Regions from separate parts of the Roseateles flavus genome, predicted to be linked through region 1. Evidence: riboswitches for the same ligand, from Rfam matches in the RefSeq annotation. Region 1 holds a riboswitch; the other holds the start of a gene.
What was found. A riboswitch is a leader RNA that binds a small molecule or an ion and turns the genes downstream of it on or off. The one in region 1 is predicted to bind glycine.
Positions count from the first base shown of each region.

Region 1 (5,379 bases):
AAGGGATCGTCGGGGTCCAGCTCGGGCATGGCGCCACGGCGCTGCGCCTGCGTCTTCACGGTGCCCGTAACGCTGATGTTGACGACGGCCGGGCCCTGGCGGGCGGCGATGGTGGCGAAGTCCGGCAAGGCGGCCGCGGCCATGGGCGCTGGCGCTGCCGCGTTCACGGCGGCAGGCGCGGCGCTGGCCAGCACGGGGCTGGTGGTGGCAGCGGGCTCGGCAGGCGCCGTCACCGGCGCGCTGTTGCTGGTCTTGAGGGTGTTGCTGGCATGCATGGCACCGGCACCTCCGGCGGCACCAAGCACGCCAGCGGCGACGAGGGCCCAGACCAGGCGGCGGGCCGGGATCATGCGGTTGAGGCGGTGGTCGGTCATGGCGTTCTCCTTTTGGCTGCAGCGACCTGGACGGTCGCGACGGTCAGCACTTTCGAACGCCTCGCTTAGAAACCGCTTAACGAAGCTGAGCCCGGTCTGAGGACGCATCGCCCGGCTCGCAGGCCGGGAGGCGCAGCTCCACCTGCAGGCCGCCCAGGCGACTGGACTGACTCAGGCGCAGCTGGGCGCCATGGCGCTCGGCGATGGCCTTGACGATGGCCAGGCCCAGGCCGCTGCCCGGCGCCTGCGAGGCCGAGGCACTGCTGCGATAGAAGCGGTCGAAGACGCGCTGGCGCTCGTCGGCGGGGATGCCCGGCCCGCTGTCCTCCACCAGCAGCAAGACCTGACCCTCTCCCGGCGTGGCATGCAGGCTGAGGTCCACCTGGCCGCCCGCGGGGCTGTACTTGATGGCGTTGTCCAGCAGGTTGCGCAGCAGCACGCGCAGGCCTTCGGGCTGGCCCAGGACCCAGGCGGCATCGCAGTCCTGCAGGCCCACGTCCACGCCGCGCAGGCTGCCCAGCTCGCTGGCATCGGCCACGGCCTGGCGGCAGAGCGCGTCCAGGGCCACCGGCTCCAGCGCCCGCTGCGCGGCCGCGCCTTCCTGGCGGGCCAGGGACAGCAGTTGCTCGATCAGGTGCGAGGCCCGCTCGATGCCCTGCTCCAGGCGCCTCAGGCCGGGCTCGCCTGCCGTGCTGCTCATGGCGCTGCCCTGCTGCAGCGCCTGCAGCTGCAGCTTCAGCGCGGCCAGCGGCGTGCGCAGCTCATGGGCCGCATCGGCCACGAAGTGCTGCTGGTCCTCGAAGGCCCTGCGCACGCGGCCCAGCAGGGCGTTGAACTCCTGCACCATGGGCCGCAGTTCGCTGGGCAGGTCGCCCGCGGGGACGGGCGCCAGATCGCCTGGCGAGCGGTCCGCCAGCTGGGCGCGCACGCGCTCCACCGGGTCCAGGGAACGGCTGATGACCAGCCACACGACGAGACCCAGCAGCGGCAGCATCAGCAGCGTGGGCATGGCCGTGCGCCAGGCCAGTTGCGAGGCCATGCGCTGGCGCACTGAGAGGTCCTGGGCGACCTGGATCACCTGCAGCGGCGTCTGCACCGAGAAGACGCGGAAGGTGCGCCCACGGTCGCTGACGTCGGAGAAGCCCAGCACCGCGCGCTGCGGCAGCAGCCACGGTCCGGGTGAGCGGAACATGGAGGCGCCGTCCAGGCTCCAGACCTGCACATGGAAGTCGAAGCTCTGCTGCTCGCCCAGGGGCAGCGAGATGGTGCCGCTGCCCGGCCCCGCCATGCTGCCGCGCAGTGAGAAAGCCATCTGCTGCATCTGGTAGTCGAAGAGCTGGTCGGCCTCGGCCAGGGCCGTGCGGTAGGCGCTGTAGGCCTGCAGGAAGGCCGCCAGCGAGACGGCGGCCAGCAGGAACATCATCAGGCGCTGGCGCAGCGAGCGCGGCATCAACCCTCGCCGCAGGCCCGCCAGCCGTTCGAGGCTCTTCATTCCTTGGGGACGCGATAGCCCACGCCGCGCACGTTCTGGATCAGCTCGGCGCCCAGCTTCTTGCGCAGGCCGTGGATGTAGACCTCGACCGCATTGCTGGAGATCTCGTCCTTCCAGCCGTAGAGCTTCTCCTCCAGCTGCTGGCGCGACAGCACCATGCCCGGCCGGGCCAGCAGCGGCTCCAGCACCGCCCACTCACGCGCCGAGAGCACGACCTCGCGGCCGTCCTTGCTCACCTCGCGGGTGGCGGGGTTGATGGCCACGCCCTTGTGCTCGTAGACCGGCTCGGCACGGCCCTGGGCCCGGCGCAGCAGGGCGCGGATGCGGGCCAGCAGCTCGTGGAACTCGTAGGGCTTGAGCACGTAGTCGTCCGCCCCGGCGTCCAGGCCGGCAATGCGCTGCTCCAGGGCATCGCGCGCCGTGGCGATCAGCACGGGCAGGCTCTGCTTGCGGCCGCGCAGCTGCTTGAGCACCGTCATGCCGTCGGCCTTGGGCAGGCCCAGGTCGAGGATCAGCAGGTCATAGTTCTGGCTCAGCAGCGCGGTGTCGGCCATCTCGCCGTCGCGGACCCAGTCGACCGCATAGCCTTCCGCCCGCAGCAGGTCCAGCAGGGGCTCACCGATCATCAGGTCGTCTTCGACCAGCAGCAGTCTCATGGTGGCTCGGGGCACGTCGGGGTGGAAAAGCAGAATTCTCCACGGAAGAAAGCCCCCGGCCTTAGCAGCCCCTTAATCTCTTGCCGGGCGGGCTGATTCCATGGCTACAATGCGCCCGGTCAGGAGAGAGCTCTCTAGCGGGAGCCGCCGAAGGCGCAGAGGCATTGGTGATCCCACGCTTCGAACGCTCAGGCAAAAGGACTGACAAAACGTTCCGATCGGAACGTTCCTCACTGGAGAGAGACGGGTCTCGAGCCCGTCCACCGAAGGGGCAAGCTGCTGGCGATACGCCGGTGGCCAATCTCTCAGGTAAAGCGGACAGCGAGGGCAGCTCCCCATCCCCGGATCAACGGCCGGGCTGGGGTTCCAGAATGCCCTCGAAGGAATTTGCCCATGTCCGCCCCCGCCGCCGATCTCAAGAAGACCCCCCTGCACGCCCTGCACGTCGAACTCGGTGCCAAGATGGTGCCCTTCGGCGGCTACGACATGCCCGTGCAGTACAAGGCCGGCATCCTGGCCGAGCACAAGCACACCCGCACGGCCGCCGGCCTCTTCGACGTCTCGCACATGGGCCAGCTGCGTCTGGTGGGCGCTGACGCCGGCGCCGCCCTGGAGTCCATCGTGCCGGTGGACATCATCGACCTGCCCGTCTACAAGCAGCGCTACGCCCTCTTCACGAACGAGCAGGGCGGCATCCTCGACGACCTGATGGTCTGCCGCCGCCCCGACGACATCTTCGTGGTGGTGAACGCCGCCTGCAAGGAGCAGGACACGGCCCATCTGCAGGCCAAGATCGGCAGCCGCTGCGAGGTGATCCCCACCCCCGAGCGCGCCCTGCTCGCGCTGCAAGGCCCGCAGGCCGTGACGGCCCTGGCCCGCCTGAACCCCGAAGTCGCCAAGCTGACCTTCATGACCGGCGGCTTCTTCAATCTGGACGGCATCGAGACCTTCCTGACCCGCTCGGGCTACACCGGCGAAGACGGCTTCGAGATCTCGGTGCACAACGACCAGGCCGTCGAGCTGGCCCGCAAGCTGCTGGCCCAGCCCGAAGTGATGCCCATCGGCCTCGGCGCCCGCGACACCCTGCGCCTGGAAGCCGGCCTGTGCCTCTACGGCCATGACATCGACACCAGCACCACCCCCGTGGAAGGCGCCCTGACCTGGGCCATCCAGAAGGTGCGCCGCGCCGGTGGCGCCCGTGCCGGCGGCTATCCCGGTGCCGACATCGTCAACGAGCAGCTCGCCAACGGCGTGCAGCGCAAGCGCGTGGGCCTGATCTCCGCCGAGCGCATGCCCGTGCGCGAAGGCGCCAAGCTGGTGAACGCAGACGGCACCGAGATCGGCGTCGTGACCAGCGGCTCCCTGGGCCCCACGGTCAACCAGCCGGTGGCCCTGGGCTATGTGCAGACGGCCTACGCCCCGCAAGGCACGGAAGTCTTCGCCCTGGTGCGTGACAAGCGCGTTGCCATGACCGTGGCCGCCACCCCCTTCGCGCCGCACCGCTATTTCCGCGGCTGACATCCGCGTGTGAGGGGCCGATACTGGCCCCTCGCCTGTTTCCCCGTCCAGTTTTCCCTGGTCTTTTCTCCCGACATTCGGAGCACACCATGAGCATCAAGTACACCGCCGACCACGAGTGGATCCAGATCAACGCTGACGGCACCGCCACCGTGGGCATCACCGTCCATGCGCAAGACGCGCTGGGCGACGTGGTGTTCGTGGACCTGCCCGACGTCGGCAAGAGCTTCGCCGAGAAGGAAGTCGCCGGCGTGGTCGAGTCCGTCAAGGCCGCCGCCGACGTCTACATGCCCGTCAGCGGCGAGATCACCGAGGTCAACGAAGCCCTGCGCGCCGACCCTTCCCTCGCCAACAGCGACCCGCTGGCCTCGGGCTGGTTCTTCAAGGTCAAGCTGTCCAAGCCGGCCGAGCTGGACGCCCTGATGGACGCCACCGCCTACGACGAGCTGGTCAAGAACAGCTGATCGCCGTGAGGTGAACAACGGGCACCGACAGTCCTGTCCGTGCCCGTTTCCGTATCTGCCGGGCGGCCCCTGCCTGCCACCGCCCTGCCCCGGACTGCCGCCGCCGGCCATGAGCCTGCCGCGGTCACCGATGAAGGATTTGCCATGTTGATGTCTGCCCTGAAGCCCCTGCGCGAACTCGAGAACGCCGCCGAATTCCACGCCCGCCACATCGGCCCCGATGCCGCCGATGAAGCCGCCATGCTGTCCGTGATCGGCCAGGCCTCGCGCCGTGCCCTGATCGAGGCCATCGTGCCCGCCAGCATCAAGCGCACGGCCGGCATGCAGCTGCCGCCCGCCGCCACCGAGGCCGCCGCGCTGGCCGAGCTGAAGGCCGTCGCGAGCAAGAACCAGGTGCTCAAGAGCTACATCGGCCAGGGCTACTACGGCACCCTGACCCCGGGCGTCATCCTGCGCAACATCCTCGAGAACCCCGCCTGGTACACCGCCTACACGCCCTACCAGGCCGAGATCTCGCAAGGCCGCATGGAGGCCCTGGTCAACTTCCAGACCATGGTGACCGACCTCACCGGCATGGCCATCGCCAACGCCTCCATGCTGGACGAGGCCACCGCCGCCGCCGAGGCCATGACTCTGGCCGCCCGCGTGGGCAAGAGCAAGAGCCAGACCTTCTTCGTGGCCGACGACGTGCTGCCGCAGACGCTGGAAGTGGTGCGCACCCGCGCCGAGCCCATCGGCATCACCGTGGTCGTGGGCCCCGCCGCCGAGGCCGGCAAGACCGAGTGCTTCGCCGCCCTGGTGCAGTACCCCGGCGTCAACGGTGACGTGCGCAGCCTGCAGCCCGTCGCCGACGCCGTGCATGCCCAGAACGGCCT
Region 1 covers NZ_JBDPZC010000006.1:145,580-150,958, forward strand. The annotation lists gene ABDJ40_RS13935 (DegQ family serine endoprotease) at 1-374, opposite strand, end outside; gene ABDJ40_RS13940 (ATP-binding protein) at 451-1,866, opposite strand; gene ABDJ40_RS13945 (response regulator) at 1,863-2,522, opposite strand; glycine riboswitch at 2,633-2,736, shown strand; glycine riboswitch at 2,746-2,854, shown strand; gene gcvT (glycine cleavage system aminomethyltransferase GcvT) at 2,916-4,040, shown strand; gene gcvH (glycine cleavage system protein GcvH) at 4,130-4,504, shown strand; gene gcvP (aminomethyl-transferring glycine dehydrogenase) at 4,649-5,379, shown strand, end outside.

Region 2 (5,379 bases), on a different contig from region 1:
CCTGCACCGTGTTGCCGGCCAGCTTCAATCGCCACAGCGCCTGGCCCGCCAGGCTGCCGGAGAAGAGCTGCCCCTGCCACTCGGGGAACATGCTGCCGGTGTAGAACAGCAGGCCGGCTGGCGCGATGGAGGTCGGCACCCAGAAGGTCAGGGGCTCGACATAGGCCGGCGCATGCGTGCCGCCACCGATGCGGCAGGCGTCCCCCACCGGATCACCGTAGTTGCAGCCATAGCTGCGCACCGGCCAGCCGTAGTTGCCGCCGGGCGCAATGCGGTTGATCTCGTCACCGCCCTGCGGCCCGTGCTCGCTGACCCAGAGCTCGCCCGTCTGCGGATGCAGCGCGGCGCCCTGCGGATTGCGGTGGCCCAGCGAATAGATGCCCGGCGCGGCGACTGGGCCGAGCGCAGGGTTGTCGGCCGGAAGGCCGCCATCGCGGTTGATGCGCACCACCTTGCCCAAGGTCTTGCCCAGGTCCTGAGCGGGGCTGCCCTGCTGGCGCTCGCCCAGGGTCACGAAGAGGGTCTTGTCGCGGGCAAAGACCAGGCGGGAGCCGTAGTGCCCGGAGCCGCTGACCTTGGGGCTCTGGCGAAAGATCACCTGCCCCTCCACCAGGGCCGTGCCCTGCAGCCGGGCCTTGAAGACCGCCGTGCCGCTGCGCCCCGCCTCGCTGCCACTGCCCGGTTCGCTGAAGCTCAGGTAGACGAGGCCGTTCTGGCTGAAGTCGGGGTCGAGGGCCAGGTCCAGCAGGCCGCCCTGCCCCGCCGAGTCCACCGCTGGTGCGCCGCTGATGACCTCCTTCTGGCGCGCGTCGGCGCTGAGCCTCAGCAGGCCGCCGCTGCGCTGGGTCACCAGCAGGCGCCCGTCCGGCAGCACGGCCAGGGACCATGGGTTGCCCAGGTCCGTGCGGAGCGTGGCGAGCTGGGGAGTGGGGCTCGGCGTTGGTGTCGGTGTCGGCGTGGGTGTTGGTGTCGGCGTGGGTGTTGGTGTCGGCGTGGGTGTCGGTGTGGCGCTGGCGCTTGAGTCACCGCCGCCCCCTCCGCACGCCACCAGGGCCGCCACCATCAGGGCTCCCGAGCTTCGATGCCAAGCTGCCATGCGCCATCTCCCGTCGTGGATGCAGGCAGTCTAGGAGCTTGCCGGCGTCCCCGTTGTAAGAAGCTGTGGCGGCCTCAGTCCAAGGACGCCAGCGCCTGGCGCACCGCGGGCAGCGCGCGCTCGCGCAGGCCGGCATCGGGTTGCTCCTGCAGGGCCACATAAAGCGGCCACAGGAACTGGCGGGCGTTGTGCGCCAGGCGCAGGCGGCGGGCATCCCAGCTGCCGCCGCGAGCGGGCTCCAGCACCGTCAGCAGCCAGGCCTTCACCTGCTCCGCCGACCAGGCACTGCGCGCCAGGGCAAAGCGCGCGGCCCGCGCCAGGCGCTCGCCCTCGCCATGCTGGTAGGCGACCTGCCCCTGGGCCAGCACCTGGGCGCCCAGCGAGGCCAGCATGAGGGCCGCGCCGTCCGCATCCACGGCGGGGTTCAGGGCCAGCTGCATCAGCAGATCGGCGCCGTGGGCCACCCCATGGCGCCAGCCCTCGCGGTCGTCATGCGCGCGGTAGTCGCGCCATTGCCGCAGCCAGGAAGCGCCTGCCACCAGCAGGGCCTCGCGCTCGGCAGGCTGCAGAAAGGGCTGGACGCGATCGACACGGGCGACCTCGGACAGCGCCAGCGCCGCAAAGGGCGCGTGAAACCCCGGAGCGTCCGGCGGCGCCTGCAGCACGGACAGCCAGCGATCGCGCAGCAGGCGCAGGGTTTCAGGGGTGAGCCGGCCGGCGCGCATCCAGGCGGAAAGCAGCTCGAAGCCCAGCTCGTCACGCAAGGCGGGATCGGGCGAGGACAGACAGTCGGCCAGAGAGAGCGCCACTCGCTGGAAGGGCGCCGCCGGGCGCGCGGCGTCCTGCGTCCAGGCACGCAGCTGCGCGGCCTGCTGGACCTGGCCCTCCAAGGACGGCGGGCAATCCGCCGCAGCCGGGGCCACGAACGCCGCCATCAGGGCCAGGCCAGCCCAGGTCCGGCCTCCGATGCAGACTTTTGCAGTGCGTCCCATGCGGACCTCCTTGGCGCGCATCTTGGGCGCGCCTCGGCTCCCGCGCCACCGGACTTGCCCGCCGTGCACAAAGCCATGGGAGACCGCTGGCGCAGGCGGCCCGCTTGCCGACGGCCGCCCCGGCCACGTACACTGCGCGTCGGATTCAGGAGAGTGCAGACCCCATGCCATGTTCATGCGGGCCTGCCGCCGAAGGCGCAAGCTCCCATACTCGCTCAGGCCCCGTACTGGATCCGTCATCAAGCCGAATGCTGGAGAGTGAGGCCAGGCTCCGAGCCCGGCTTCCGCCGAAGGAGCAAGGCCGCAGACCCTGAAGTCCAGCGGCTGAATCTCTCAGGTACCGAGGACAGCGGGAGCGGCGCGCACAGGCGCACGCTCTCTTTGGCCCGGGGTTTTTTCTGCCCCTCACGCCCGAGTCACGCACGCCTGCGCGTTCAACCCTCAGTTCATCGAGAGTTCCGCATGCATGTCATCGTCCTGGGCGCCGGCGTCACCGGCATCAGCACCGCCTGGTATCTCCGCCGGGCCGGCCACGAAGTCACCGTCATCGACCGCCAGCCCGCAGCCGGCCTGGAGACCAGCTACGCCAATGGCGGGCAGATCTCCGTCTCCCATGCCGAGCCCTGGGCCAATCCCGGCGCACCGCTGAAGGTGCTCAAGTGGCTCATGAAGGAGGACGCCCCCCTGCTCTTCCGCCTGCGCGCGGACCTGGCCCAGTGGCGCTGGGGCCTGCAGTTCCTGCGCGAGTGCACGCAGGGCCGCACGGCGCACAACATCCGCAACATCGTCAAGCTGGGCCTCTACAGCCGCGAGCAACTGCGCGAGCTGCGCGGCCAACTGGGCCTGCAATACGACCAGCGCACCCAGGGCATCCTGCACTTCTACACCAGCGAGGCCGAGTACGAGGCGGCGCAGGAGCCGGCCCGCATCATGCGCGAGCAGGGCTGCGAGCTGGACATGAAGACGCCCGACGAATGCGTGGCCATCGAGCCCGCGCTGGCCCAGTGCCGGCAGCAGATCGTCGGCGGTTCGATGACGCCCAGCGACGAGTCCGGCGACGCCCACCGCTTCACCCAGGCCCTGGCCGCCCGCTGTGCGGAAGCCGGCGTGCGCTTCGCCTACGACACCCGCATCCTGGGCCTGGAAGGCAGCCGCGAGTCCGGCATCAGCCGCGTGATCTGCGCCGATGCGAACGGCGTGGTGCAGCGCCTGGCCGCCGACCGCTTCGTGCTGTGCATGGGCAGCTTCAGCCGCGGCCTGGCACGCGAGCTGGGCATCCATCTCAACATCTACCCGGCCAAGGGCTACTCGGTGACGCTGCCGGTGATCTCGCCCGAGCACAGCTACCAGGTCTCTCTGACGGACGACGAGTACAAGCTGGTCTTCTCGCGCCTGGGCGACCGCCTGCGCATTGCCGGCACGGCCGAGCTCAACGGCTACAGCACCGAGCTGAACCTCACCCGCTGCGAGGCCATCGTGCGTCGCACGCGCGAGCTCTTCCCCTCCATGACCGACGGCCGCGGCGCGCAGTTCTGGACCGGCCTGCGGCCCGCCACGCCGTCCAACCTGCCCTATATCGGCGCCAGCCACGTGCCCAACGTCTACCTCAACACCGGGCACGGCACCCTGGGCTGGACCCATGCCTGCGGCTCGGCGGCGGCCATTGCGGACATCGTCAGCGGCCGGCGGCCCGTCCTGGACTACGCCTTCACCGCAGCCACGCAGGAGCAGCTGGAAGACGGCGAGCTGCGCTACGCCTGAACGACGTCAGGTCTTGCGCACGCCCCCTTGTGCGGGGCCATGCCTTGCCCTAGGCTCAGGCCACGGCATTTGTGCATCGGTCCCGACCTCAAGGAGCACGCCTATGGCCTCCAGCCCTTCGTCCGCAGGAGGCGCTGCCTCCGGCCTGTCCGGCAGCGCGCAGGATTCCCGCCTGCAGAGCCTGCGCACCCTGGCCCTGGTCGGCCCCGCAGGCAGCGGCAAGACCACCTTGTGCGAGGCCCTGCTGCTGCAGGCGGGCGCCATCAAGCAGGCAGGATCCGTCGAGAAGGGCAACACGGTCAGTGACCACGAAGCCCTGGAGCGCCGCATGCAGCATTCGCTGCAGACCAGCGCCGTCCACCTCGACTGGCAGGGCCTGCGCCTGCATGTGCTGGACACCCCGGGCGCGCCGGACTTCATCGGCCAGGCCCTCCCCGCGCTGGAAGCCGTGGAGAGCGCCGTGCTGGTGCTCAATGCGCAGGCTGGACTGGAGCTGATGGCCACGCGGCTGATGGAGGTCGCGGCCCAGCGCGAGCGCACGCGCCTGGTCGTGATCAACAAGATCGACGCCCCGGAGGTCGACCTCCCCGGCCTGCTGGCCCTGCTGCAGGAGCGCCTGGGCAAGGAATGCCTGCCGCTGAACCTGCCGGCCGGCGGCGGCACGCGGGTCTCGGACTGCTTTTTCCAGCGCGACGGCGACAGCGACTTCGGCTCCGTGGCCGAGGCCCATCGGGCCTTGGTGGAACAGGTGGTGGAGGTCGACGGTGACTTCGTCGAGCGCTACCTCAACGAAGGCGACGTCCCCGCCAGCGAGCTGCATGCGCCCCTGGAGCAGGCCCTGCGCGAGGGCCACCTCATCCCCGTGTGCTTCACCGCGGCGAAGTCCGGCGTGGGCGTGCCCGAGCTGCTGGACGCCATCGCGCGCCTGCTGCCTCACCCGGGCGAGGCCAACCCGCCGCAGTTCCTGGAGGGCGAGGGCGCCGACGCCCGCCCGCTGAAACCCCTGCCCGATGCAGACCGCCACGTGCTGGCCCACGTCTTCAAGATCCAGGCCGACCCCTACCTCGGCAAGCTGGCCCTGCTGCGCGTCCATCAGGGCACGCTGAAACGCAATGCCCAGCTCTATGTGGGCCATGCACGCAAGCCGGTGCGCGTCAGCCATCTCTTCATGCTGCGCGGCAAGGAGCATGTGGAGGTGGAGCAGGCCCTTCCGGGCGACCTCTGCGCCGTGGCCAAGATCGACGAGCTGCACTACGACGCCGTGCTGCACGACGCGCCCGAAGACGAACACCTGCACCTGGCCCCGCTGCAATTCCCCGAGCCGGTGCACGGCCTGGCGATCAGCCCTGCCCGGCATGGCGACGAGCAACGCCTGTGGGACCAGCTGCGCCGCCTGGTCGACGAAGATCCCTGCCTGCGCCTGGAACATGCCGCCCAGACCAACGAGACCCTCGTCTACGGCCTGGGCGAACTGCATCTGCGCGTGCTGCTGGAGCGCCTGCGCGAGACCTACAAGGGCGAGGTGCAGAC
Region 2 covers NZ_JBDPZC010000017.1:10,680-16,058, reverse strand. The annotation lists gene ABDJ40_RS23075 (PQQ-dependent sugar dehydrogenase) at 1-1,096, opposite strand, end outside; gene ABDJ40_RS23070 (DUF2785 domain-containing protein) at 1,171-2,088, opposite strand; glycine riboswitch at 2,225-2,328, shown strand; glycine riboswitch at 2,330-2,448, shown strand; gene ABDJ40_RS23065 (D-amino acid dehydrogenase) at 2,551-3,849, shown strand; gene fusA (elongation factor G) at 3,953-5,379, shown strand, end outside.
Region 2: it holds a riboswitch for glycine, as region 1 does, so the genes downstream of both, ABDJ40_RS23065 (D-amino acid dehydrogenase) here and gcvT (glycine cleavage system aminomethyltransferase GcvT) in region 1, are expected to answer to the same signal.